DNA from 4 places in the Streptomyces sp. LN549 genome. Region 1 is predicted to be linked to each of the others. Evidence: riboswitches for the same ligand, from Rfam matches in the RefSeq annotation. Region 1 holds a riboswitch; each other region holds the start of a gene.

Region 1 (6,901 bases):
GCTGCTGCTCGCGATTGTGATCGTGACAGCTCTAGTGTTCGATTTCACGAACGGTTTCCACGACACCGCCAACGCGATGGCCACGACCATCTCGACCGGCGCACTCAAACCCAAGACAGCGGTGGCCATGTCCGCCGTTCTCAACCTCGTAGGCGCGTTCCTGTCGGTGGAGGTCGCCAAGACGATCTCCGGCGGGATCATCAACGAAGACGGACTCAGAACCGAGGTCATCTTCGCGGCGCTCGTCGGCGCCATCCTGTGGAATCTGCTGACCTGGCTGGTCGGCCTGCCGTCCAGCTCCTCCCACGCACTGTTCGGCGGCCTGATCGGCGCCGCGGTGATGTCCGCCGGCTGGTCGTCCGTCGACGGCGGCACCGTCGTCACCAAGGTGCTGCTTCCCGCGGTCGCCGCACCGGTCGTCGCCGGTCTGGCCGCGCTGCTGGCCACCAAGCTGACGTACCGCATCGGCGGGAAGGCCACGGGCGGCGCCCAGGAGAAGGCCACCGCGAAGGGTTACCGAGCCGGCCAGATCGCCTCGGCGGGGCTCGTATCACTCGCGCACGGCACCAACGACGCGCAGAAGACCATGGGCATCATCACGCTCGCCCTGGTCACCGGTGGCGTCCTCGCCCCCGGCTCCAACCCGCCGGTCTGGGTCATCGTGTGCGCCGGCCTCGCCATCGCGCTCGGCACCTACCTGGGCGGCTGGCGCATCATCCGCACCATGGGCAGCGGCCTGACCGAGCTGAAGCCGCCGCAGGGCTTCGCCGCCCAGACCAGTGCGGCCACCGTCATCCTGGCCTCCTCGCACCTCGGCTTCTCCCTCTCCACCACCCAGTCGTGCTCCGGTGCCGTCATGGGCGCGGGCCTCGGCCGCAAGGGCGGCGTGGTCCGCTGGTCCACCGCCACGCGGATGTTCGTCGCCTGGGGTCTGACCCTGCCCGCCGCCGGTCTGGTCGGTGCGGGCGCGGAGTTCCTCACCAAGCAGGGCACCTGGGGTGTCGTGGTCGTCGCCGCGCTGCTGATCGCGGGCTCCGGTGCGATCTGGATGCTGTCGCGCCGCAAGCCCGTCGGGCACGGCGATGTCGCGCCCGGCGGCCAGGACGAGGGCGCGGCGGCCGGTGACGACGAGCCCGCGGGCGTCGTCACCACCGCCATCGCGGCCGTCAGCCCGCCGCCCACCGCGGCTGCCCAGACCCACGGCCTCATGGCCACCATCCCGGCCCCGGCCGGACCGGTCACCGACCCGGCCCGACCCGCCACGGTCTAAGAGCCTCCGGTAAGGACAGATCCACATGAACATCGACTGGGCAGCCCTCGGCACCGTCTTCGGCGTCTCCCTCGTCGCCACCGTCGCGCTCGTGGGGCTCTTCACCCTCGGCATCGTCGGCCTCTCCAAGCAGCCGGAACCGGCCGCACAGGACGGATCGGCGGGCGGATCGCTCGTGCTGGCCCGCACCGGCGCGTACGTCTGCTTCGGGCTGTGCGCCGCGGCAGTGGCCTACGGCATCTACCTGATCGTCGCCTGAGCCCCACCACCCACTCCCCGCTCCTTCGCATCGGGCCGGACGCACCACGTGTGCGTCCGGCCCGATGTGCGTCTGAGCACACTGCACCGTCGCAGGTCAACGGCAAGTTGACGGGCGTTCGCAGAGCGTGGTGGACTGCCGGAGCCATTACGGCGACAGCAGAGGAAGCCGGTGCGAATCCGGCGCGGTCCCGCCACTGTCACCGGGGAGCAGTCCCCCACCACGGAAGTCACGGTCCACGCAAGCGGACTGGAAGGCCGGGGGAACTGCGGATCCGGAAGCCAGGAGACTCTCGTCGCCGTCACGTCGAACCAGGGCGCGGACCCTGAGTGAGGACATATCGCCATGCCCGGCTGCCGTGCGTCCAGTCCTGTGCTGCTCCTGCCAGCAACTGCCTGTCCCAGGGTCCTTCGAGGCGCAACGGCCGGCTGAACCGTGCGTGCCGATCGCATCTTCGCGTACGGCGCCACAGCCGGCCTGATCGGCGATCTGCTGCTCGGTGACCCCCGCAGGGGGCACCCGGTCGCCGCCTTCGGGCGGGCCGCGGCAGGCGTCGAACGCCATCTGTGGCACGACCACCGCGGCTGGGGCGCACTGCACACCCTGGTATGCGCCGGAGGCGCCGCCGGCGGTGCCGCGCTGGCCGCCCGTGCGCTGCGCCGCCACCCTGCCGCGTCCGTCGCCCTGACCGCGGCCGCCACCTGGTCCGCCGTCGGCGGTACGTCGCTGGGGCGCGAGGCCCGGCCCATCGGCGATGCCCTGGCCGCCGGGGACCTCGGCCTGGCCCGTGAGCGGCTGCCGCATCTGTGCGGCCGCGACCCGCAGTCCCTGGACGGCCCGCAGATCGCCCGCGCCGTCGTGGAGTCCGTCGCGGAGAACACCTCGGACGCCGTCGTCGGCGCCCTGGTGTGGGGCGCGCTGGGCGGGGTCCCCGGGCTCGTCGGGTTCCGGGCCGCCAACACGCTCGACGCGATGGTCGGCCACAAATCGTCCCGCTACCGGCGTTACGGCTGGGCCTCGGCCCGCCTCGACGACCTCGCGGGCTGGCCGGGCGCCCGGCTGACGGCCCTGCTCGCCGTGACCGCCGGGGGGCGGCCACGGGGAGCGGTCCGGGCCTGGCGGGCCGACGCGGCCAAGCACCCGAGCCCCAACGCGGGCCCGGTGGAGGCCTCGTTCGCGGGCGCGCTCGGCGTACGGCTCGGCGGGACGCTCGCCTACGGCGGCCGGGTCGAACACCGCCCCGTGCTCAACGGGGACACCGGCCGGGCGGTGGAGAGCGAGGACATCGAGCGTGCCGTACGGCTGTCGCGCCGGGTGAGTGCGCTGGCCCTCGGCGTGAGCGTGGCGGCCCGCCTGGGCGCGGGGCTCGCGGCACGACGGATCGCGGGGGCCCGTACCGCGGGGGCCCGTACCGCAGGAACTCGACTCTCAGGAACTCGACTCTCAGGACGGAGACCGACATGAGCGGCGGACTGCTGGTCGCCGGGACCACCTCGGACGCGGGCAAGAGCGTCGTCACCGCGGGCATCTGCCGCTGGCTGGTGCGCCGGGGCGTGAAGGTGGCGCCGTTCAAGGCGCAGAACATGTCGCTCAACTCCTTCGTCACCCGCGAGGGCGCCGAGATCGGCCGCGCCCAGGCCATGCAGGCCCAGGCCGCCCGGGTCGAGCCGACCGCCCTGATGAACCCGGTCCTGCTCAAGCCCGGCAGCGACCGCTCCAGCCAGGTCGTCCTGATGGGGCGCGCGGTCGGCGAGATGAGCGCCCGCGGCTACCACGGCGGCCGCCAGGAGCAACTTCTGTCCACCGTCGTGGACTGCCTGGAGCAGCTTCGGGGCACGTATGACGCAGTGATCTGCGAGGGGGCGGGCAGTCCGGCCGAGATCAATCTGCGGCGCACGGACATCGTGAACATGGGCATCGCACGGGCGGCACGCTTCCCGGTGGTGGTCGTCGGCGACATCGACCGCGGAGGGGTCTTCGCCTCGTTCTTCGGTACGACGGCGCTGCTCTCGGCCGAGGACCAAGCACTGATCGCCGGCTACCTGGTCAACAAGTTCCGCGGTGACGTCTCGCTGCTGGAGCCCGGCCTGGACATGCTGCGCGATCTCACGGGACGGCCGACGTACGGGGTGCTGCCGTTCGCCCACGGCCTCGGCATCGACGAGGAGGACGGCCTGCGGGTGTCGCTGCGCGGCACCGTACGGGAGTCGGCAGTCGCCCCACCGCACGGCGAGGACATCCTGCGCGTCGCCGTGTGCGCCGTGCCGCTGATGTCCAACTTCACCGATGTGGACGCGCTCGCCGCCGAACCGGGCGTCATCGTGCGGTTCGTGGACCGTGCCGAGGAACTGGCCGACGCCGACCTCGTCATCGTGCCCGGCACCCGCGGCACCGTGAAGGCGCTCGCCTGGCTGCGCGAACGCGGGCTAGCCGACGCGCTGCGGCGGCGGGCCGCCGAGGGCCGTCCGGTCCTCGGCATCTGCGGCGGCTACCAGATCCTCGGCGAAGAGATCGAGGACGACGTCGAGTCGCGCGCCGGGAAGGTCGACGGGCTCGGGCTGCTGCCCCTGCGCGTCCGGTTCGACCGCGAGAAGACCCTCGCCCGGCCGGTCGGCGAGGCACTCGGCGCCCCGGTCGAGGGGTACGAGATCCACCACGGCGTCGCCGACGTGCGCGGCGGCGAGCCGTTCCTCACCGACGGTCAGGGGCAGCGCCTCGACGGCTGCCGCTCCGGGGCCGTGTGGGGCACCCACTGGCACGGCTCGCTGGAGAGCGACGAGTTCCGCCGCCGCTTCCTGACGGAGATCGCGCGGGCCGCCGGCCGGCGCTTCGTCCCCGCCCCCGACACCTGCTTCGCCGGGCTGCGCGAGGAACAGCTCGACCGCCTCGGCGACCTGATCGAAGAACACGCGGACACCGACGCGCTGTGGCGGCTCATCGAGTCGGGCGCACCGACAGGACTTCCCTTCATCGCCCCCGGAGCACCTGGAGCACGCGCATGAACGCCCCACTGACCGCCCCGCTGAGCACCGTGCTGTTGTTGTCGACCGCCGACACCGACCTCCTCGCCGCCCGCGCCTCGGGCGCGCCCTACCGGATCGGCAACCCGACCCGTATCGATGTCCAGGAGGAACTCCCCGCTCTGATCGAGGGCTCCTCCGTCGCCGTGGTCCGCCTGCTGGGCGGCAGGCGTGCCTGGGAGGACGGGCTCGCGACGCTCAAGGCCTCGGGCATCCCGACCGTGCTGCTCGGCGGTGAGGCGGTGCCGGACGCGGAGCTGATGGCCGAGTCGTCCGTACCGGCCGGGGTCGTCGCCGAGGCGCTGCGCTACCTGGTGGAGGGCGGCCCGGGGAACCTCGTCGAACTGGCCCGATTCCTCTCCGACACCGTCCTGCTGACCGGGCACGGCTTCGCCGAACCGCAGAAGATGCCCGAGTGGGGGCTCCACGGCAGCCGTACGTTCACCGAGGGCCGCCCGACCGTCGGCGTGCTCTTCTACCGGGCGCACCACCTCTCCGGCAACACCTCGTTCGTCGACGTGCTGTGCGACGCCGTCGAGGCACGCGGCGCCAACGCCCTGCCCGTGTACTGCGGTTCGCTGCGCGGCGCGGACGCCGGGCTGTACGAACTGCTCGGCCGGGCCGACACCCTGGTCGCCACCGTCCTCGCAGCCGGCGGCACCCGCGCGTCGGACGCCTCCGCCGGAGGCGACGACGAGGCCTGGGACATCGGGGCGCTCGCCGATCTGAACGTGCCGGTGCTGCAGGGGCTCTGCCTCACCTCCTCGCGCGCCGCATGGGAGGCGTCCGACGCGGCCCTGACCCCGATGGACGCGGCGATGCAGGTCGCCATCCCCGAGTTCGACGGCCGGCTGATCACCGTGCCGTTCTCCTTCAAGGAGCAGGGCCCGGACGAGGTGCCGGTGTACCGCGCCGACCCCGAACGCGCCGCGCGCGTCGCCGGGATCGCCGTGCGCCACGCCGTCCTCAAGCACAAGACCAACGCCGAGAAGAAGCTCGCCCTGGTCTTCACCGCCTACCCGACCAAGCACTCCCGCGTCGGCAACGCCGTCGGCCTGGACACGCCCGCCTCCGCGGTCCGCGTCCTGGACGCGCTGCGCGACGCCGGTTACGGGGTCGACGGTCACCCGGACAACGGTGACGAGCTCATCCACCGCCTCATCAACGCCGGTGGCCACGACGTCGAGTGGCTGACCGAGGAGCAGCTCGCGGCGGCGCCCGCGCGGGTGCCGCTGGCCGACTACCGGCAGTGGTTCGCCGAGCTGGAGCCGGGGCTGCGCGACTCGATGCTGGAGCACTGGGGCGAGCCGCCGGGTTCGCTGTACGTGGACGGGGACGACATCGTCCTCGCCTCGCTCCAGTTCGGGAACGTGGTGGTGCTCATCCAGCCGCCGCGCGGCTTCGGTGAGAACCCGATCGCGATCTACCACGACCCGGACATGCCGCCCTCGCACCACTACCTGGCCACCTACCGCTGGCTGGAGAACACCTTCGGCGCGGACGCCGTCGTCCACATGGGCAAGCACGGCACGATGGAGTGGCTGCCCGGCAAGGGCCTCGGCCTGTCCGCCGGCTGCGGTCCGGACGCGGTGCTCGGCGAGCTGCCGCTGATCTACCCGTTCATCGTCAACGACCCGGGCGAGGGCACCCAGGCCAAGCGCCGCGGCCACGCCACGGTGGTGGACCACCTGGTGCCGCCGATGGCCCGCGCCGACACGTACGGCGACCTGGCGAAGCTGGAGCAACTGCTCGACGAGTACGCGCTGGTCAGCGATCTGGACCCGACGAAGGCACCTACGGTGCGGGCGCAGATCTGGACTCTGGTCAAGGCCGCGGAGCTGCATCACGACCTGCATGTCGACGAGCAGCCGGGCGACGACGACTTCGACTCGTTCGTCATGCACATCGACGGCTACCTCTGCGAGATCAAGGACGTCCAGATCCGCGACGGTCTGCACATCCTGGGCGGCGGCCCGGTCGACGAGGCCCGGGTCAACCTGGTCCTCGCGGTGTTGCGCGCCTCCCAGGTGTGGGGCGGCACGGCGAACGCGCTGCCGGGCCTCCGGGCCGCCATCGCCGAGCACTTCGGGCTCAGCGAGAAGGAGCTGCTGGGCGAGCCGGGGGCCGCCGTGAAGGTGCCCGCCGAGCTGACCGGGCTCGTGGACGGCCCTGCCAGGACGGGCGCGGACGCGATCGACCTGCTGGAGCAGCTGTGCCGCCGTCTCGCGGAGGGCATGGAGGCGCGCGGCTGGGACGTGACCGCGGCTGCGGGCCTGGTCCGGGAGGTGCTGGGCTTCGAACTCCCGGACGCCGTCGCCGTCCTGGGCTTCGCCTGCGAGGAGGTCGTGCCCC
Region 2 (6,901 bases), 6.6 Mb from region 1:
AGATGGATGAATACCCCCTGATCGAGAACCATGGCCTGATCGGTGATCTGCAGACCGCGGCGCTCGTGACGACCGATGCCACGATCGACTGGTTCTGCTGTCCGCGCTTTGATTCGCCCAGTGTTTTCGGCTCTCTTCTCGACCGGCGTAAGGGTGGCCACTTCACCGTCGGACCGGTCGCGGAGAGCTACACCACCAAGCAGCTCTACCACCCGGACACCGCCGTTCTGGTCACGCGTTTCATGACCGAGGCCGGCACCGGTGAGGTGGTCGATTTCATGCCGGTGACCGGCGCGACCGCTACGGACCGGCACCGTCTGGTCCGGATGCTGCGCTGTGTCCGGGGCAGCATGACGTTCGAAGGGGAGATCGCTCCGCGCTTCGACTACGGCCGGCAGCCGCACGAGCTGCACATCTCGGAGCACGGGGCCCTGTTCACATCGAAGGACATGGATCTTGCTGTCCACGCCGTCCGCGAGCGGCAGGACGAGCGGCTGCTGAGCATCCGCCCGAACGACAACGACCTGCGTTTCACCCTGACTCTGCGAGCGGGACAGCGGCGCGGCCTGGTCATGGAATCCTCGCCCGGCGGGCCGCCGCACGAGGTCCCGGTGGCGGAGTTCGAGAGGCTCTTCGACGAGACCGTCGGGTTCTGGCGCTCCTGGCTGGGCCAGTCCACCTATACGGGCCGTTGGCGGGAAGCGGTGGAGCGTTCGGCCGTGACCCTGAAGCTCATGACGTACGCACCGACCGGTGCCCTGGTCGCAGCCCCCACGACGGCTCTGCCCGAGCAACTGGGTGGAGAACGCAACTGGGACTACCGGTTCACCTGGATCCGTGACGCGTCGTTCTCGGTGTACGCCTTGCTGGGCCTGGGGTTCAGGGAAGAGGCGTCGGCCTTCATCAGCTGGCTGCACGACCGCGTGAAGGAGGACGCCGACCACGGAAGCGGCACCGGGCCGCTGAACATCATGTACCGCGTCGACGGCTCGTCCGACCTGGTCGAGGAGACCCTGGACCACTGGGAGGGGTACGGCGGCTCCGCCCCGGTCCGCATCGGCAACGGAGCGGCGAGCCAGCTGCAACTGGACATCTACGGTGAGGCGCTCGACAGCATCTACTTTGCGCACCAGCACGGCATGCACCTCGACAACCGGGGCTGGAACGCGCTGCACACCCTTCTCGACTGGCTGGTCGACCACTGGGACCAGCCAGGAGAAGGGCTGTGGGAGACCCGTGGCGGCCGGAAGGACTTCACCTACGGCCGCGTGATGTCCTGGGTCGCCCTCGACCGCGCCGTGCGGATCGCCTATGACGACGGCCGCCCGGCGGCCCGTGGCCGCTGGGTGGAGGCCCGGGACGAGATCTACCGGCAGGTACTGAGCCGGGGATGGGACCCGAAGAAGCAGGCCTTCGTGCAGCATTACGGCGAGGACGTGCTCGACTCGTCACTGCTGCGCATGCCGACGGTCGGCTTCATCACGCCGGACGATCCGATGTGGAAGTCCACGCTGGACGCGATGGAACGCGAGCTGGTCAGTGACAGCCTGGTCTACCGCTACAACCCCGAGGCGTCGCCCGACGGCCTGCGCGGCTCCGAGGGAACGTTCTCCCTCTGCACGTTCATGTACGTCGATGCCCTGGCGCGGGCCGGCCGTACCGACCAGGCCCGACTGGTCCTGGAGAAGATGCTCACCTACGCCAACCACCTGGGCCTGTACTCGGAGGAGATCGGCCTGACCGGGCGGCAGTTGGGCAACTTCCCGCAGGCGTTCACGCACTTGGCCATGATCGATGCGGCCATCACCCTGGACGCGAGGCTCAACGAGGCGCGCAGGGGCGGGAAGTAGCCACGGCGCGAGCGCTTCGGAGTCGTCGGGCAAGGGTCCCGGAGCACGGCCCCCCTCGGGCTGTGCTCCGGGACCGATGGCCGCCGTGCCGGCTGTCTCAGGCCGTCGGCTGGGTGTCGCTGGTGGTGACGCGGACGTGGTCGACGACGAGTTGCTGGGGGAAGGCGGTGTTGCCGTCGGGGTCGCCGGGCCAGTATCCGCCGACGGCGAGGTTGAGGATGAGGAAGAAGGGCTTGTTGAAGGCCCAGGTGTTGGAGCCGGTGTCGGCGGGGGTGCGGTGCTGGTAGACGTTGCCGTCGACGGACCAGGTGACCGAGTCGGGCGCCCAGTCGATGGCGAAGGTGTGGAAGGCGTCGGCGAAGGCCTGCCCGTTCGCAAGGGTGTACCCGGCGCCGATGCCGGCCGAGCCGGAGTAGCCGGGGCCGTGCAGGGTGCCGTGGACGGTGGAGGGTTCGAAGCCGACGTTCTCCATGATGTCGATCTCGCCGGAGTTGGGCCAGCCGACCTGTCCGATGTCGTCGCCCAGCATCCAGAAGGCCGGCCACATGCCCTGGCCGCGCGGGATCTTCATCCTGGCCTCGACGTGGCCGTAGGTCTGGGTGAACTTCCCGGAGGTGTTCAGCCGGGCCGAGGTGTACTGGCAGGTGCCGTACCAGCACTGGTAGTTGTTCGGGTTCTCCTTGCGCGCGGTGATGACCAGATGGCCCTGGCCGTCCAGCGCGGCGTTGCTGTTGCCGGCCTTGTAGTACTGCCGCTCGTGGTTGTTGACGTTGTCGCCGGTCTCGATCTGCCACTTGCTGCCGTTCACCGCCGAACCGGCGGCGCCGTCGAACTCGTCGGCGAACGTCGTCACGGCAGCCGCCGCCCGTGCGGCGCCGGCGCCTCGGGCGGTCGACGACGGCGCGGGGGCCCCGGCAGCGAGACCGGACGTGGCCGATACCAGAGCGAGCACCGAGAGTGCGGAGACCAGGAGACGCCTGGTCAGGTGGGGGGAACTCATGGGTTTTCCTTCCCGTGCGGGACGGAGGGGCATGCGATCGCCATGCATATGACAAGTGGGGGCATGGTGGTCACATGGGGGAGGTGAGGCCTTAGTTCACTACGTGATTTAAGAAGTGAACCAAGAGGGTGTCAAGGCTCCTGCACAACCACAGTTCTTGTACGTACGCGTCCTCGCCCGCTCCGGTGCGTGGGTCAGCCCACCGGTACCGCCGCGAGCGGCCGGCCGCAGCGCAGGTTCCACCGCCCCGACCTGCCGCTGAACTCGGTCAGCGTCAACGGGGCCACGTCGAACCGCCAGAACGCCTGCGGGGGCAGGGCCAGTGCATGGACGAGGGCGGCTCGCACGACAGCGGGCTCGACCACCGCCAGTACCCGCCCGTCATCGCTGCCGTGCAGCGAGTCGAGCCAGGCGCCCGCTCGGACGCACAGGTCCAGAAGCGACTCTCCCCCGTGCGGAGCGGCGGAGGGGTCCGCCAGCCACGCCGCCACCCCCTCCGGCTCACTCGCACTCACCTCGTCCAGCCGCGCCCCGGTCCATCGGCCCAACTCCCAGTCGCCGAGGGCATGATCGGCTGCTGACCGGAGCCCCAGTGCGCCGGCCGTCAGGGTGCAGCGTCCGGACGGTCCGTGCAGAATCAGGTCGGCGGCGGGGACGCCCTGCGCTGCGGCCCGGGCCTGCCGGAGCCCGGAGTCGTCGAGCGGCGCATCACCCGCGAACCGGGCCTCGCGCAGTGCGGCGTTCATCGCCGGTGAGATCAACATCACCCGTACCGTCATACCCGCTCTCAACTCCCTGAACTGTGGCCACTTGGCCAAGCACACCATGGCATCCGGGGCCTGCCGGCCTGTCCACGGGCACCATGGCGGCGCCCGCTCCCAGGCGGTATGGTCGCGACAAGACGAAGGTGTGACGGAAGTCCGGTGAGAATCCGGCACGGTCGCGCCACTGTGAACCCGTATCTGCACGGGAAGTCAGACCCAGCATCTTCGTCTCAGGCACCACGATCGGGACGCGTGTTCCCCCAGGAGGTTCTGCCATGGCACAGACTGCTGCCCCCGCCGCCGTCGCACCCGCCATCACCCCCATCTCGCTGAAGGCCATTGCCCCTTGGGCGGCCTTCTTCGGCATCCTCATGCTGATCCTGCTGTACTTCGTCGGCGCCGAGCAGGGCGCCACCGCGCTCATCTCGGGCGAAGGCGTGCACGAGTGGGTCCACGACGGGCGCCACCTCCTCGGTTTCCCCTGCCACTGATCCAACCGGTTGACCCAGGGGAACCCCTCATGAACTCCATATCTGTCAGAGCTCTGCTGGTCCGCGGCATGCTGGCCGGCCTCGTCGCGGGTGCGCTCGCACTTCTGGTCGCCTACTTCCTCGGCGAGTCCCGCGTCGACGCGGCCATCGCCCTCGAAGAGACGCACAGCCATGACCACGGCGGTGGCGAGGAACTCGTCAGTCGCACCATGCAGTCCACCGTCGGCCTCGCCACCGGTGTACTCGTCTTCGGCGTCGCTGTCGGCGGCATCGCCGCACTCGTCTTCTGCTACGCCCTCGGCCGGATGGGCCGCTTCGGCCCCAGGGCGACGGCGGCGCTGATCGCGGGAGCGGCCCTGCTGACCGTGTACGTCGTGCCATTCCTGAAGTACCCGGCGAATCCGCCGGCGGTCGGCAACCCCGACACCATCGGCAGACGCACCACCCTGTTCTTCCTGATGGTCGCGCTCAGCGTCCTGCTGGCCGTCGCCGCCGTCATCCTCGGCAAGCGGCTGGCTCCCCGCCTGGGCAACTGGAACGCCACCATCACCGCGGCCGCCGGCTATGTGCTGGTGATCGGGCTCGCCTACGCCTTCCTGCCCTCGTTCAACGAGGTCGGAAAGGACTTCCCGGCAGCTCTGCTCTGGGAGTTCAGGCTCGCCACGCTCGCGGTGCAGGTCACGCTCTGGACCACCTTCGGGCTGGTCTTCGGGTACCTCACCGAACGACTGCTGGCTCCGAAACCGGGGGCGGTCAGGGCCACGGACGCTACGGGGAGCCGGCCGGCAACCGTCGCCGGCTGAGTCCGGGAGCAACCACAGGCCCCGCACGCCGGCACGCACGGCGTGCCGGTGTGCGGCAGGACTTGCGCAGGGTGCCGACTGCACGCACAGAGCCCGCCGGGGATATCCCGGCGGGCTCTGTGCGTAGGGAAGCCGCCTTCACTCCGACCCGGCGGGCGCGTCCCAGTCGATCCGGTAGTGCTTCAGCAGTGCGTCCTCCTTCACGAGACGCATGCCCACTGCTGTCATGACGCACTGGGAGGCGATGTTGTCGAGGTCGGTGTCCCCGTGCACGCACGCGACGCCTCGCTCGCGGGAGAACCGCAGCAGCGCGCGAAGCGCCTCCGACGCGTACCCCATGCCGCGCGCCGACGGCACGAGTCCGTACCCGATCGTCACGTGTCCCTTGTCGTCGGGTGCCCCGTGAAACCCGACTCCGCCGATCACCAGCCCGTCCTCGCGGCGTCGTATCCCGTAGTTCGCGAACGGGCTGGGATCGCCGGTGGCCGCGCAGGTTTCGAGGAAGCGTGTGGCCGCCGCCACCTCCCCGGGCCAGGGATAGCCCGGAGCCCAGCGCACACCGTCCGCCGGCCGTCCCGCCGCCACCTGCTCGGCATCGGCGACAGTCATCGGACGGAGGAGCAGGCGTGGTGTGACGAGGTCGGTCATGCCCTGTGAGGTATCACGCGGTACGGCAGGGCCGCACCCGGATTTCCGGGTGCGGCCCGGTACGTGCGGCGGTCAGGCGCTACCGGCCGGGGTGAAGTCCCCGGACAGTGCGGCGGCCATCCGCAGCTGCGTGTCCGCCTCGGCCTGCCGGCCCTGACGCTCCAGCGTGCGGCCGAGCATCAGCCGTGCGTACTGCTCGACGGGGTCGCGCTCCAGCACCTCGCGCAGCTCCGTCTCGGCCCGGACGAGCCGCGCCGAGTGGTAGTAGGACCGCGCCAGCAGCAACCGGGGCGCGACCAGCTCCGGCGCCTCCTCGACGAGCCCGCCCAGAATCCGGGCCGCGATGGTGTACTCCTTCGACCCGAAGAAGAACTGCGCACGGTCCCAGCGCTCGGCTGCGGTACCGAACTCGTAGTAGGTGTCGCTCATGTGACCTCCTCGGTCGAGGGCGCCGCCGGGCCGTTCCCGTACGTATCCACACGCCACAACACTCACGGGTGGTTTAATGTTCCACTAAATATTCGGCGTGGGTGCCGCCCGCCCGGAGTCGCACGGGAATAGGTTGAGCGTCATGAGCAATCTCGATCGCCAGGCCACACTCTCCGTCTGCGGAGGGCGGGGCTTCGTCGTCGCCGAACCCGTACGTGAACTCCTCACTCCGCGCCACGTCCGGCTCGGCGAGTCCACCGAGGTCCGCAGACTGCTGCCCAACCTGGGCCGCCGCATGGTCGGGGCCTGGGCCTTCGTCGACCACTACGGCCCCGACGACATCGCCGACGAACCCGGGATGCAGGTGCCGCCCCACCCCCATATGGGCCTGCAGACGGTCAGCTGGCTGCATGAGGGCGAGGTCCTTCACCGCGACAGCCTGGGCAGCCTGGAGACGATCCGCCCGCGCGAACTCGGCCTGATGACCTCCGGCCGCGCCATCAGCCACTCCGAGGAGAGCCCCAGGCCGCACGCCGCACTGCTGCACGGCGCGCAGCTCTGGGTCGCCCTCCCCGATGCCCACCGCGCCGTCGAGCCCCACTTCCAGCACCACACGGACCTGCCGACCGTCACCGCCCCCGGCCTCGCGGCCACTGTGATCCTCGGTGCCCTCGACGGCGCCACCTCGCCCGGCACCGCGTACACCCCGATCGTCGGCGCCGACCTCGCCCTGAGCCGCGGAGCCGAAGCGCGCCTCCCGCTGGATCCCGACTTCGAGTACGCCGTGCTGTCGATGTCCGGCGAGGCGGAGGTCGACGGCGTCCCCGTCCTGCCCGGCTCGATGCTCTACCTCGGCTGCGGCCGCACAGAGCTTCCCCTGCGCGCGGAGTCCGAGGCGGGTCTCATGCTCCTGGGC
Region 3 (6,901 bases), 3.9 Mb from region 1:
GCCCTCGAACTGGTCGGACAGGGAGAGCTTCAGGAACTCCTTGGCGAGGTCCTGCTTCTTGCTGCCCGCGGCAACCGCGAAGTTCGAGCCACCGAGGAAGACGCCCTCGGGCTTGTCGGCGGTCTCACCCGGGATGGTGAAGTAGCCGATGTCACTCTCGATCTTCTTGTTGGCGGCGATGGCCGTGCCGGCTTCCCAGCCCATGCCGATGAAGGCACCGACGTTGCCCTTGGCGAAGACCTCGGCCTGCTGCGGGGTGGCCTCGTCCTTGTCCTTGGGAGCCTTGGAGTAGGCCTGGTACTTCTTGTAGAGCTCCATGGCCGCGGTGACCTTGGGGTCGGAGAGGTTGGAGACGTACTTGTCCCCTTCCTTCTTCACGAGGTCCGCGCCCTGGCCGATGGTCAGACCGTCGAAGAAGTACCAGTTCTGGCCGGGCAGGTAGATCGGCTCGGCCTTGCCCTTCTTCTTGATGGCGTCCAGGTCCTTGAAGAACTCGTCCCGTGTCTTCGGGGTGTCCGTGATGCCGGCGTCGGCCCAGACCTTCTTGTTGTAGATGACGACGCGGTTGGCGAAGTACCACGGGGCGGCGTACTGCTTGCCGTCGAAGACCGAGGACTCGTTGAGTGCCTCGACCCAGTCGCCGCCGATCTCCGCCTTGAGGTCACTCAGGTCGGAGAGGCCACCGGTGGCCGCGTATGCCGGGGTCTGGGTGTTGCCGACCTCGATGACGTCCGGCGGGGTCGACTCGGAGAGAGCCGTCGTGATCTTCTGCTGAATGCCGTCCCACTTCTGGGTCTGGAACTTCAAGGTCGCGCCGGTCTTCTTCTTGAAGGCGGCGGTCAGGTCCTTGGTCCAGCCGGGAGGCGTCGAGCCGTCCATGGCCCAGACGGTCAGCGTCTGGCCCTTGTAGCTGTCGGGGCCGGTCTTCTTGCCGCTGTCAGCCTTGTCGTCCGAGCCACAGGCAGTGGCACCGGCCAACAGAGCCACGACGCCAATAGCCGCGATGAGTCCGCGCTTCACGACACCCTCCTCAGGGATGCAAGAGAATTCCCCCCACCACCCGAGAACGCCGTCCGTCGCACAATTACATGCGACGGGTACTGCCCGTGGGGCTGGGACCTGGTCTTTAATGGTTTAGACCAGTACCGGGAGCTTGGCCTAGACCTTTAGGGGTGTCAAGGGTGTATAAGAAGTGCACTCGCGTCCGTTACAGGACCGACACCTGAGGGAGGGCGACGAGCCGTGACCGGACCGTGCCACCATGTGAGCCGCGACAGACGGAGGAGCCGGTGACGGCAGCAACGCAGCAGTCGGGAAGGCGGGCCATGGGTGCCGACGGGGGCAGTACGGAGAACGAGACGGGCACGGGCACGCGCACCGCGCGCGTCCCGAAGTACTACCGGCTGAAGCGGCACCTCCTCGACATGACGGACACGATGCCGCCGGGCACCCCTGTGCCCCCGGAGCGGACCCTCGCCGCCGAATTCGACACCTCGCGCACCACCGTGCGCCAGGCCCTCCAGGAACTGGTCGTCGAGGGCCGGCTGGAGCGCATCCAGGGGAAGGGCACCTTCGTCGCCAAGCCGAAGGTCTCGCAGGCCCTGCAGCTGACCTCGTACACCGAGGACATGCGCGCCCAGGGACTGGAGCCGACGTCCCAGCTACTGGACATCGGCTATGTCACGGCCGACGACATGCTCGCCGGACTCCTCGACATCAGCACGGGCGGACGCGTACTGCGGATCGAACGGCTGCGTCTGGCGAGCGGTGAGCCCATGGCGATCGAGACCACCCACCTCTCGGCCAAACGCTTTCCCGCGCTGCGGCGTTCGCTGGTGAAGTACACGTCGCTCTACACGGCCCTGGCCGAGGTGTACGACGTACGGCTGGCCGAGGCGGAGGAGACCATCGAGACCTCCCTCGCCACCCCGCGCGAGGCCGGCCTGCTCGGCACGGACGTGGGCCTGCCGATGCTCATGCTGTCCCGGCACTCACTGGACGGCCGGGGCGAGCCGGTCGAATGGGTGCGCTCGGTCTACCGGGGCGACCGCTACAAGTTCGTGGCCCGCCTGAAGCGGCCGCTGGACTGATCCGTCCGCGTCACCGTTCACCCGCACAGCCCCCGTGGAACCGTTCCCACGGGGGCTGTTCGCCGCCCTGGGACCCCACCCCCCAATTGGCCTGGACCAACACCCCGACGTTTGAGGTCATTTCGACCAACTGTCCGATACCGAAGGACCGTTGCCGGACCGCAATGCGGACAGGGGGTGACGGTGGGCGGAACCCTCGCCTAGATTTCCTGCGCATTACACCAGGTGATCAGCGAGGGGACGGAGTCGCCGCCATGCCGGAAGAACCAGAAGGAAAACCACCCACCGTCACACCCATGCGGGTGGTCATCGCCCTCTGTCTCATCGCGCCGTTCGTGGCGATGCTCTGGGTGAATTCGTACGCCAAGGTCGACCCGGCCTTCATCGGGATCCCGTTCTTCTACTGGTACCAGATGCTCTGGGTGCTGATCTCCACGGCGCTGACGATGATCGCGTACAAGCTGTGGCAGCGTGACCAGCGCGCCCGCAAGGGGGGTGCGTCAGCATGAAGGACGGCGTGAACGGCGTCGCGCTCGGCGTCTTCATCTTCTTCTTCCTGGCCGTCACGGTCGTCGGCTTCATGGCCGCCCGGTGGCGCAAGGCCGAGAACGAGGCCAGCCTCGACGAATGGGGGCTGGGCGGACGGTCGTTCGGCACCTGGGTCACCTGGTTCCTGCTCGGCGGCGACCTCTACACCGCGTACACCTTCGTCGCCGTTCCCGCGGCGATCTACGCGGCGGGCGCGGCCGGCTTCTTCGCGGTGCCCTACACCATCCTGGTGTATCCGCTGATCTTCACCTTCCTGCCGCGTCTGTGGTCGGTGTCGCACAAGCACGGCTACGTCACCACCTCGGACTTCGTCCGCGGACGCTTCGGCTCCAAGGGGCTCTCGCTGGCGGTCGCCGTCACCGGCATCCTCGCCACGATGCCGTACATCGCGCTCCAACTCGTCGGCATCCAGGCAGTGCTGGACGTGATGGGCGTCGGCGGCGGCGAGAACACCCACTGGTTCATCAAGGACCTGCCGCTGCTGATCGCGTTCGCGGTACTCGCCGCGTACACCTACTCCTCCGGCCTGCGTGCCCCGGCGCTGATCGCGTTCGTCAAGGACGGCCTGATCTACCTGGTCATCGCCGTGGCGATCATCTACATCCCGATCAAGCTCGGCGGCTTCGACGACATCTTCGCCAAGGCGGGCGAGGCCTTCTCGGCGAAGAACGAGGCGGCCGGCAAACCGGTGGCCGGGCTCGCACCCGGTGAGGCGGGCCAGTGGGGGTACGCCACCCTGGCCCTGGGTTCGGCGCTGGCGCTCTTCATGTACCCGCACTCGATCACGGCCACGCTCTCCAGCCGCAGCCGTGAGGTGATCCGCCGCAACACGACGATCCTGCCGCTGTACTCGCTGATGCTGGGCCTGCTCGCGCTGCTCGGCTTCATGGCGATCGCCGCCGGCGTCAAGGTGGACAACGGCCAGCTGGCGATCCCGCAGCTGTTCGAGAACATGTTCCCCGACTGGTTCGCGGGGGTCGCGTTCGCCGCCATCGGTATCGGCGCCCTGGTGCCCGCCGCGATCATGTCGATCGCCGCGGCCAACCTGTTCACCCGCAACATCTACAAGGACTTCCTGAAGCCCGACGCGACACCCGCGCAGGAGACCAAGGTCTCCAAGCTGGTCTCGCTGCTGGTGAAGGTCGGTGCGCTCGCCTTCGTCCTCACCATGGACAAGACGGTCGCGATCAACTTCCAGCTGCTCGGCGGTATCTGGATCCTCCAGACGATGCCGGCCCTGGTCGGCGGGCTGTTCACCCGGTGGTTCCACCGCTGGGCGCTGCTCGCGGGCTGGGCGGTCGGCATGGCGTACGGAACGCTCGCCGCGTACGGCGTCGCCAGCCCGACCCAGAAGCACTTCGGCGGGTCGTCCAAGGAGATCCCGGGCCTCGGCGAGATCGGCTACATCGGTCTGACGGCCTTCGTGCTGAACGTCGTGGTGGTCGTCGTCCTCACCTTCGTCCTGAACGCGGTGAAGGCGCCGGCCGGGGTCGACGAGACCTCTCCGGGCGACTACACCGCGGACGCGGGCGACCCGGGCGTGAAGACGGAGCTCCCGCCGGCCACCGCCGGTGCGCCGGGCGGCCACTGACCGCCACCTGCGTGAACGGGCCGCCGTGCGCCTCCGGGGAGGGGTGCGGCGGCCCGTTCGCGCGTCCTGCGGAAAACCCTTTGCGGCCACGGCCCGTGGGTACGGCAGACTTCCGCCCATGGACATAGCGATCCGGCCGGTCGAGCCCGCCGAGCACGCGCTCCTCGGCGAGATCACCGCCGAGGCCTATCTCGGCGACGGGCTCCTGGACTTCGGCGCCGACGATCCGTACCTGGTGCAGCTGCGCGACGTACCCCGCCGGGCCGCCGAGGCCGAGGTACTGGTGGCCGCCGACGCGCGGGGCCGCGTCCTGGGCGGGGTCACCTACGCCCCGCCGGGCAACCCGTGGGCCGACATCGCGACGGCCGACGAGGCCGAGTTCCGGATGCTGGCGGTCTCCCGCGAGGCCCGCGGCGCCGGGGCGGGCGAGGCGCTCGTACGGGCCTGTATCGACCGCGCACGGGGCACCACGGGGGTCACGGGGCTCGTCCTGTCGACGCAGCCGGCCATGCACGGCGCCCATAGGATCTACGGGCGCCTCGGCTTCGTACGGACCCCCGAGAGGGACTGGAGCCCCATCGCCGAGCTCAAGCTGCTGACGTACCGTCTGGAGCTCGGGCCCCTGCCGTAAGGGCGCACTTGGAGGGTCCGAGATCTCGCACGACACAACATGTGGGGGCTGCCGCATCCGGCAGCCCCCACATGTATGCTCGTGCTCGCTGTCGCCGCAGGGAAATCCGGTGTGAATCCGGAACTGTCCCGCAACGGTGTGTTCGGTGTGCTTTTGTGCACTCCCGAGTCCGAGGTCCTGCCGACAGCGCATCCGGCTCGACCGATCCGGATGCCCAGACGTCCGGGCCTCGTGGATGGGCCGGTGGACGCCGCACGGAGCGCTGCCCTGCCGGGTCCCGCTCCGCCCGGCTGCCCCCGCTCCCCGAAGGCCCGGAGCCGAGCGAGGGAGAGCACCGCGTGACCATCGCGCCAGCCGATCCGGTTTCAGCGGCCGAGTCCGAAGCAGCCGAGGCCGAGACGGTCCGGTCCGGCGGACCCGCGAAGGACAGACCGGGGACCGCACTGCTGCGGACCCTGACCGACCTCACCGCCGATCTGCCCGACACCGACCCCGGACGCGTCGCCGCCGCCGCGCTGCGCGGCCGTAACGCCCGGTCGGACGAGGCCGAGCTGCGCTCGCTGGCCACCGAGGCCGCCGCGGGCCTGATCTCCGAGGACCCCGCCTACTCCCGGCTCGCCGCCCGTCTCCTCACCCGCACCATCGCGGACGAGGCGGCCGGGCAGGGCGCGACGTCATTCTCCGCCTCGGTCGCCGTCGGGCACCGCGAGGGCCTGATCGCCGACCGCACCGCCGAGTTCGTGACGCTCCACGCGGCCGCCCTGGACGCGCTGGTCGGGCAGTCGCTCGCCGACGGCGCCGACGACCGTTTCGGCTACTTCGGCCTGCGCACCCTGCACAGCCGCTACCTGCTGCGCCACCCGCTCAGCCGTCAGGTCATCGAGACGCCGCAGCACTTCATGCTGCGCGTCGCCTCCGGGCTCGCCGAGGACACCTCCGAGCGCGCCCTGGACGAGGTCGCCGCGCTGTACGGGCTGATGAGCCGGCTGGACTACCTGCCCTCCTCCCCCACGCTCTTCAACTCCGGCACCCGCCACCCGCAGATGTCCTCCTGCTACCTGCTGGACTCGCCGCTGGACGAGCTGGACTCGATCTACGACCGCTACCACCAGGTGGCGCGCCTCTCCAAGCACGCGGGCGGCATCGGCCTCTCGTACTCCCGCATCCGCGCCCGCGGTTCACTGATCCGCGGCACCAACGGGCACTCCAACGGCATCGTCCCGTTCCTGAAGACGCTCGACGCCTCCGTCGCCGCGGTCAACCAGGGCGGCCGGCGCAAGGGCGCCGCCGCCGTCTATCTGGAGACGTGGCACGCGGACATCGAGGAGTTCCTGGAGCTGCGCGACAACACGGGCGAGGACCAGCGGCGTACGCACAACCTCAACCTGGCGCACTGGATCCCCGACGAGTTCATGCGCCGGGTGGACGCGGACAGCGCCTGGTCGCTGTTCTCCCCGGCCGACGTGCCCGAGCTGGTCGACCTGTGGGGCGACGAGTTCGACGCCGCCTACCGCGCGGCCGAGGCCAGGGGCCTGGCCCGCAAGACCATGCCGGCCCGTGAGCTCTACGGCCGCATGATGCGGACCCTCGCCCAGACCGGTCAGGGCTGGATGACGTTCAAGGACGCCTCCAACCGGACCGCGAACCAGGCCGCCGAGCCCGGCCGCGTCGTGCACTCCTCGAACCTGTGCACCGAGATCCTCGAAGTCACGGACGACGGCGAGACGGCCGTCTGCAACCTGGGTTCGGTCAACCTCGGCGCGTTCGTCGCCGACGGCGGCATCGACTGGGAGCGGCTCGACGCCACCGTCCGTACCGCCGTGACGTTCCTCGACCGGGTCGTCGACATCAACTTCTACCCGACCGAGCAGGCCGGCCGGTCCAACGCCCGCTGGCGGCCGGTGGGTCTGGGCGCGATGGGTCTCCAGGACGTCTTCTTCCAGCTGCGGCTGCCGTTCGACTCCGCCGAGGCCCGCGCCCTGTCGACGAGGATCTCCGAGCGCATCATGCTCGCGGCCTACGAGGCGTCCTGCGACCTCG
Region 4 (6,901 bases), 1.5 Mb from region 1:
CGTGAAACCGGCCGCATCCCGTACGGCCCCGATGCCGCCGCTCCACATCGCCATGACGCGGGTCGCGGCGCGGCCGGTTCCGGTGAGCCAGGCCGCGAGAGCCACCACCGCACCGACGGTCACCACCAGCCGGACCCCGGCGCGCAGATATCCCGCCAGGCCGTCGAAGACGGCACCAGCGGCCGGCTGGGAGACGTCGGAGGGGAGACTGTCGAGATAGAACGCGCGCCCCGCCCACAGGCCGAGCCCGAGCAGGGCGGCGCCCGCAGCGACCGCGAGCGCAGCGGTGACCAGGGCCCGTCGGCGGCGCACCGCGAGCAGTACCCCGCCCACCGCCACCACCAGCGTGACCACGGGAAGCCAGAATCCGAGGAGTTCGAGCGCCCGGAACCCCTGCTTGGCCTTGCCGACCGAGTCGGAGGTCAGGACCGTGAAGTCGGTGTGGATCTCCGGGATCTTCTCGGCGACCGTCAGACCGCGGTCGACGAGGCGCTGCTTCACCCGGTCGATGACCGGGGCGAGGTCCAGGGTGACGGTGTCGTCGGTCAGCTTCACAGCCCCGCCGCCCTCACCCGTCAGCGCCTTCACGACTGAGGCGTGCGCCTGTCGGTTGAGGTCACTCCACACCCGCTCGAAGGCGTCGCTGGTCACGAACTTCTCGACGGTCCCGTGCACGAAGTTCGTGACACCGGTGGTGAGCGGGCCGCTGAGCTTCCCGAGGGCCTTGTCGACGACCGGCCGGTCGTCGGGTGCGACGTCCGCCAACAGCGCGTCGATGTCCAGATGGGTCATGACGGCATGGGTGACGCGGTCGGTCACGGCCGCCTGTACATCGGGGTCGGCGGCAAGCGGCTCCATCATCGCCACATAGCGGTCCGTGTCCCCCGCGACGTCGCTCGCCCAGCTCGACACGATGCTCAGCGGTGTCAGTACGGCCGCCACCAGGATCAGCAGGACCGCGAAGAACGAACGCAGCCGCAGCCCGTGCCGCGCCGGGGCGCGGTCCTCCTCCAGCTGGGTCACCCGTGCACGAAGGGCTTCCAGTTCGGCGTGCTCGTCCGGTGCGGCCGACTGACCGGGGTCCCGTTCCATGACCCAAGGGGATGTCCTGGCCGCCCGCACAGCGCGGTGAGTTGCTGCATACGGGTGACGGGCGGCGGCCGGTACGGTGTCGTCCGGGCTCCCACCGGGCAGGGGCGGGCTGCCGCGGACGCCGGCTGTGAGGGTGTCCTGGAAGTTTCCTGATCGTTTGTGCTTTTATGACCACTATTTTCGACAGCAACGGCCCCTCAGGAGCCGGAACCGGGCGGGTCGCCGATCTGCTCGCCACAGCGCTCCTCGGTCCGGACGCCCGCCGCGAGCACGGCTTCTGGCGCCGGCTCGTCACCACAGAACCGTTCCGCCGGCCGCTCTGGCCGCCTCCCGGCCCCACCCCCGACGAGCGGCTCGCCCTGGCCCACGCACGGCTGCGCGCGCTCAACAGTGCGCTGGACAGCGCCGCCAGGCCGGCCTCCGACCCGCGCGCGCTCGCCGCCATGCACGAATGGCTCGCCCCCGTGGACCCGGCCCTCACCACCGTTGCGGGCATTCATTACAACCTTTTCCTCGGCAGCCTTCTGGACCACGACACCGACAGCACCCGCGATCTGTCGGACTTCCTCCGGCTGCGACGGATCGGCACCTTCCTCTGTACGGAGGTGGCGCACGGCAACGACGCCGCCGCCGTCGAGACCACCGCCACCTACGACCCCGCCCGGGACGGGTTCGTGCTCCACACCCCGCACGCCGGCGCACAGAAGTTCATGCCCAATACCAGTCCGGCCGGCGGCCCCAAGTCGGGGCTCGTCGCCGCCCGGCTGATCGTCGGGGGCGCCGACCACGGGGTCTTCCTGCTGCTGGTGCCGCTCACCGATGCGTCCCGGGCCCTGCCCGGGGTGCGGGTGCGCCGGCTTCCCGCACGGATGGGCAGCCCCGTCGACCACTGCCTGACCTCCTTCGACCAGGTCTTCGTGGGGCGAGGCGCTCTGCTCGGCGGCGTGCAGGGGCGGGTCGGCGAGGAAGGGGTGTTCCGCAGCGAGACCGAGGGGCGCAGGCACCGCTTTCGCGCGTCGATCGGACGGGTCACCGCGGGCCGGATCTGTATGAGCGCCAGCGCGGTGGGGTCCGCACGCGCCACGCTGGCCGTCGCCGTCCGCTACGGCGGCCACCGTTTCGTCTCGGGGAGCCGCCCGTCACCGCCTGTCCCGGTGATCGCGCACCGCAGTCACCACGGGCCGCTCGCCGAGGCCATGGCCACCGTCTTCGCGATGAGCCTGCTGCACCGGCGGGTCCTCGACCGCTGGGAGGAGGCGGCGGCAGGACCGCCCGCGGACCGGGAGGCGGCCGAGCGGCTGGTCGACGTGGCCAAGGGGTGGATCACCTGGCAGGCCCGGTCCGTCATCGTCGAATGCCGGGAACGGTGCGGTGCCCAGGGGCTGCTGGAGAACAACGGGATGACCGAACTCGTCACCGGCGTCGAGGGCGCCATCACCGCCGAGGGTGACAACCTGGCCATCCACTCCAGGGCGGCCGCGGGACTGCTCTTGGAGGCCGCCCGGGACCCGGACGAAGGTCCGGCGGCCGCTCCGCCCGGCGGCGACCTCACCGATCTGCGCTTCCTCGGCCGGCTCCTGGACCAGGTGGAGCGTATCTGGTTCGCCCGGGCGGCCGCACGGATGGCCCGGGTGGCGCACGGCGACCCGCTGGAGCGCTGGAACGAGGGGTCCGGGCCCGCGCTGCGGGGAGTGGAGGCCCATGCGTACCGGCAGGCAGCCCACGCGTACGAGTGCGCGCTCGAGGCCCTGCCCAGCGGCGAGGCCCGCGAGCGGCTGGGCGAACTGGCCCGGCTGTTCGCTCTGCGCTGGGTCGCGCGCAACAGCGGGGATCTGCTTGCGGCCGGCCACCTGACCGCTGGTCAGGTCGAGGGACTGACCGATGTCAGCGAGCAGTTCATCGCCGCCGTGAGCGGTCATCTGCCGGAACTGACCGAGTCCTTCGCGTTGCCCGGTGAACTGCTCGCCGACTGGCCCATCGCGGGAGCCCGCTACACGGACGCGTACGACGACGCGGGCGCCTCCTGGCACACCGCCGCGGCCCGGGAACCTGCCGGGGACGCACGATGACAGGCGCACCGCTGAAGGGAGCCGCAGCCCTGCCGCGCCGGGCGGCGGGCGCGCTCCGGTGCCTGGGCGTCCGCGTCGTCCTGCTGGCCTTCTGGGGGACCGCAGCCCTGCTCTCACGCTGGTGCGAGGGGGTGCGCACCCACGGTGGCGAATCGGTTCGCCGCAAGGCGTGACCGGAGCGGTGCGCCCGGACACTCCGGCGTCGGGGCGGTGCGCGGCCGCGCCGCCCCGTCCGCCCCACCGCCCGTGCCCGGGCGCACCGCCGCTGAGCTGCGCAGAGGCTCGTGGTAGCGTGCCGAGAGCCAGTCGAACTCCACGTAGGGGTCAGGGAATCCGGTGCGAATCCGGAACTGACGCGCAGCGGTGAGGGGGACGGGCGGGGCCACAGCCACTGGGAGACCCACGGTTTCCCGGGAAGGCGTCCCGTCCGCGTGAACCCGAGTCCGAAGACCTGCTGGCACCCGCGGTCCGGTACCGGGCTGCGGAACTCCGTACACCGGGCCCCGCGCATGGGCCCAGAGACGCCGAGGTACTTCGTGCCGCCCATAGCCGGCCCCACCCGTTCCGCCGCCCTGCTCACCGCCGCACTGATCCTGCTGACCGCCTGCGGCGGCGGCAGGGACAGCACCGCCGCCAAGGCCGGGGGAGCCGACGGCTATCCGGTGACCCTGCAGAACTGCGGACGGACCGTCACCGTGGACGCGGCCCCGCAGCGCGCCGTGCCGGTCGACCAGGGATCGACCGAGATCCTGCTCTCGCTCGGACTGGCCGACCGGCTCGCCGCCACGGCCACCTGGACCGACCCCGTGTTGAAGGGCTTGGAGAAGGCCAACGCCGGCATCCCGAGGATCTCCGACAACCGGCCCTCGTCGGAGAAGGTCCTGGATCAGGAGCCCGACTTCGTCAGCGCCTCCTTCGAGTCGACGCTCGCCAAGGGCGGTGTCGCCCCACGCGAGCAGTTCGAGGCGCTCGGCGTCCCCACCTACGTCTCGCCCGCCGACTGCACCGCCAAGGACAACAGCAAGGACGGTGACGGTGTCCGGACCGGCGCCCTGACCATGGACAGCGTCTACCGCGAAGTACAGGACCTGGCCAAGGTGTTCGGCGTTCCCGAGCGCGGCGAGAGACTCGTTGCCGAGCTGCGCGCCCGGGTGCGCAAGGCGACGGGAGGCATCGACGCCTCAGGCGCCTCCCTGATGTACTGGTTCGCCAACTCCGAGGCCCCGTACCTGGCCGGCTGCTGCGGAGCGCCCGGCATCATCACCCGGGAACTCGGCGCGAAGAACGCCTTCGACGACACCCACGAGGAATGGCCCCAGATCAACTGGGAGACCGTCGCCGACCGCAACCCGGACGTGCTGGTCATCGGCGACCTGACGCGCAAGTCGCAGACCGCCGAGAGCGCCGCGAAGAAGATCGCCTTCCTGGAGTCCAACCCCGCCACGAAGAACATGGACGCCGTCCGGCACAAGCGCTACGTGCTGCTCAGCGGCCAGGCCATGAACCCGACCATCCGGACCGTCGAGGGTGTGGAGCGCGTGGCAGCCGGCCTGCGTACCTTCGGGCTCGCGAGGTGACGGACACCGAACAGGCCGCGGCACCGCGCGAGGACGCGAGTGTGCACGCCAGGCCCGGCCGGCGGGGCGCCCGGCGTGTCCGGGGCGGACTCCTGTGGGCCGGCGGGCTCCTGCTGCTGGCCCTGTCCGTCGCCCTCGCCGTCACCATCGGCCCGGCCCGGATCTCCGTCGCCGACGTCTGGTCCACGGTCGCCTCCCACCTCGGTGCCGGTGAGTCGCGGCTCAGCCCGATCCGCGACGGCATCATCTGGAACCTGCGCATGCCGCGCACCCTGCTCGCCGCCGTCTGCGGCGCGGGGCTCGCGGTCTGCGGCACCGTCATGCAGTCGCTGCTGCGCAACCCGCTCGCCGACCCCTTCGTCCTCGGCGTCTCCTCCGGGGCGTCGACCGGCGCGGTCGTGGTAGTCGTTCTCGGCGTCGGCGGGGGAGCGGTCTCCCTGTCGGCCGGGGCGTTCATCGGGGCGCTCTGCTCCTTCGCCCTGGTCCTGCTGCTCAGCCACACCCTCGGCGGCAGCACCGACCGGGTCGTGCTGTCAGGGGTCGCGGCCATGCAGCTCTTCTCCGCGCTCACCTCCTTCGTCGTGATGACCGCCGCCGACGCCGAGCAGACCCGCGGGGTGCTGTTCTGGCTGCTGGGCTCACTCGGCGGCGTCGGCTGGAGCGATGTGTGGACCTGCTCCGCCGTGCTCGCCGTGACGCTGCTGATCTGCCTCGGCCACGCCCGTACGCTCGACGCCTTCGCCTTCGGCCAGGACGCGGCAGCCACCCTCGGCGTCCACGTCGGCCGTACCCGGATCGTCCTGTTGTGCGCGACCGCGCTGCTGACCGCCGCACTCGTGAGCTCGGCCGGTGCCATCGGGTTCGTCGGACTGGTGCTGCCGCACGCGGCCCGTGCGCTCACCGGTTCCGGGCACCGCAGGCTGCTGCCGGTCACCGCGCTCGCCGGGGCCGTCTTCCTGGTCTGGGTCGACACCCTCGCCCGGACCGTCCTCGACCCGCAGGAGGTTCCGGTGGGAGTCGTCACCGCCCTGATCGGGGTACCCGCCTTCGTGCTGGTCCTCCACCGCACCAGGCGGACCACATGACCCCGACCACCCCCGGCGGCCTGCGGGCCGACCGGGTCAGCAGGGAGGCGGGCGGCCGCCTCATCCTGGACGGTGTCTCGCTCGCCCCGCCGCCGGGCGCCACCATCGGGCTGATCGGCCCGAACGGTTCCGGAAAGTCCACCCTGCTGCGGATCCTGGCCGGAGTTCTGGCCCCGGACGCGGGCGTGGTCACCCTCGACGACGATCCGCTGGCCGCCATAGGGCGCCGCACCGTGGCCAGACGGGTCGCGGTGGTCGACCAGCACGCCGTCACGCAGGTCGAGCTGAGCGTCGTGGACGTCGTGCGCCTGGGCCGCATCCCGCACCGTCGCGCCTGGTCGGCGCCGGGGGCAGCGGACGAGGCGGCGGTGCGCGAGGCCCTGGAGCGGACCGGTCTCGCCGACCGCCGTGACCAGTCCTGGCACACACTCTCCGGCGGGGAGCGCCAGCGCGTCCAGATCGCCCGTGCGCTGGCCCAGCAGCCGCGTGAACTCCTGCTGGACGAACCGACCAACCATCTGGACATCCAGCACCAGCTGGAACTGCTGTCCCTGGTCACGTCCTTGCCGCTGACCGCCGTCGTCGCCCTGCACGACCTCAATCTGGCCGCGATGTTCTGTGACCGGATCGTGGTGATGAACGACGGACGGGTGGTCGCGGGCGGCAGCCCGGCGGAGGTGATCACCGAGGAGCTCATCGCCGACGTCTACCGCGTGTCCGCCGTCGTGACACCGGACGGCCCGCAGGGGCGGCCCTCGGTGCGCTTTCGTCCGGAGCGGTCCTCACTCCGCATCGGGCAAGACTCCCGAGCGGGCTGACTCCCTGCCGCGGCCCGGCTGCTCCGTGCCCCGGAACGCAAGGGGCGGACCCTCGTGCGGGGCCCGCCCCTCGCTGGTGCGGTACGGCCGTGCGGCGCGGTACGCGGGGGGTCAGCGGCGCCGCCCCTGACCGAATTCACCGCCCATGTCCTTGCCACCCATGTCCTTGCCGCTCTTGGTCGTACCGTCCGCGTAGTCGATCTGCTCCTTGCGCAGTTCGGCGGAGACTTCCTTCTGTTCGGTCACCTTCTTCGTTTCCA

What was found. A riboswitch is a leader RNA that binds a small molecule or an ion and turns the genes downstream of it on or off. The one in region 1 is predicted to bind cobalamin.
Region 2: linked by a shared signal. The riboswitch ahead of SH922_RS37735 (CbtB-domain containing protein) and the one ahead of SH922_RS08695 (cobalamin biosynthesis protein) in region 1 are both predicted to bind cobalamin.
Region 3: linked by a shared signal. The riboswitch ahead of SH922_RS26815 (ribonucleoside-diphosphate reductase subunit alpha) and the one ahead of SH922_RS08695 (cobalamin biosynthesis protein) in region 1 are both predicted to bind cobalamin.
Region 4: linked by a shared signal. The riboswitch ahead of SH922_RS02495 (ABC transporter substrate-binding protein) and the one ahead of SH922_RS08695 (cobalamin biosynthesis protein) in region 1 are both predicted to bind cobalamin.

Annotation. Positions count from the first base shown of each region.
Region 1 covers NZ_JAZHRI010000002.1:1,974,502-1,981,402, forward strand. The annotation lists gene SH922_RS08685 (anion permease) at 1-1,270, shown strand, start outside; gene SH922_RS08690 (hypothetical protein) at 1,296-1,529, shown strand; cobalamin riboswitch at 1,690-1,821, shown strand; gene SH922_RS08695 (cobalamin biosynthesis protein) at 1,965-2,993, shown strand; gene SH922_RS08700 (cobyric acid synthase) at 2,990-4,531, shown strand; gene cobN (cobaltochelatase subunit CobN) at 4,552-6,901, shown strand, end outside.
Region 2 covers NZ_JAZHRI010000002.1:8,529,854-8,536,754, forward strand. The annotation lists gene SH922_RS37720 (glycoside hydrolase family 15 protein) at 3-1,850, shown strand; partial or broken gene SH922_RS37725 (family 16 glycosylhydrolase) at 1,954-2,850, opposite strand; gene SH922_RS37730 (histidine phosphatase family protein) at 3,045-3,629, opposite strand; adenosylcobalamin (AdoCbl) riboswitch at 3,750-3,845, shown strand; gene SH922_RS37735 (CbtB-domain containing protein) at 3,890-4,105, shown strand; gene SH922_RS37740 (CbtA family protein) at 4,135-4,908, shown strand; gene SH922_RS37745 (GNAT family N-acetyltransferase) at 5,047-5,556, opposite strand; gene SH922_RS37750 (tetratricopeptide repeat protein) at 5,629-5,985, opposite strand; gene SH922_RS37755 (pirin family protein) at 6,128-6,901, shown strand, end outside.
Region 3 covers NZ_JAZHRI010000002.1:5,881,495-5,888,395, reverse strand. The annotation lists gene SH922_RS26840 (extracellular solute-binding protein) at 1-1,020, opposite strand, end outside; gene SH922_RS26835 (GntR family transcriptional regulator) at 1,326-2,090, shown strand; gene SH922_RS26830 (DUF3311 domain-containing protein) at 2,345-2,599, shown strand; gene mctP (monocarboxylate uptake permease MctP) at 2,596-4,230, shown strand; gene SH922_RS26820 (GNAT family N-acetyltransferase) at 4,349-4,861, shown strand; cobalamin riboswitch at 4,924-5,061, shown strand; gene SH922_RS26815 (ribonucleoside-diphosphate reductase subunit alpha) at 5,200-6,901, shown strand, end outside.
Region 4 covers NZ_JAZHRI010000002.1:523,544-530,444, reverse strand. The annotation lists gene SH922_RS02510 (hypothetical protein) at 1-1,092, opposite strand, end outside; gene SH922_RS02505 (acyl-CoA dehydrogenase) at 1,260-3,161, shown strand; gene SH922_RS02500 (hypothetical protein) at 3,158-3,334, shown strand; cobalamin riboswitch at 3,448-3,635, shown strand; gene SH922_RS02495 (ABC transporter substrate-binding protein) at 3,698-4,738, shown strand; gene SH922_RS02490 (FecCD family ABC transporter permease) at 4,780-5,823, shown strand; gene SH922_RS02485 (ABC transporter ATP-binding protein) at 5,820-6,641, shown strand; gene SH922_RS02480 (PRC and DUF2382 domain-containing protein) at 6,753-6,901, opposite strand, start outside.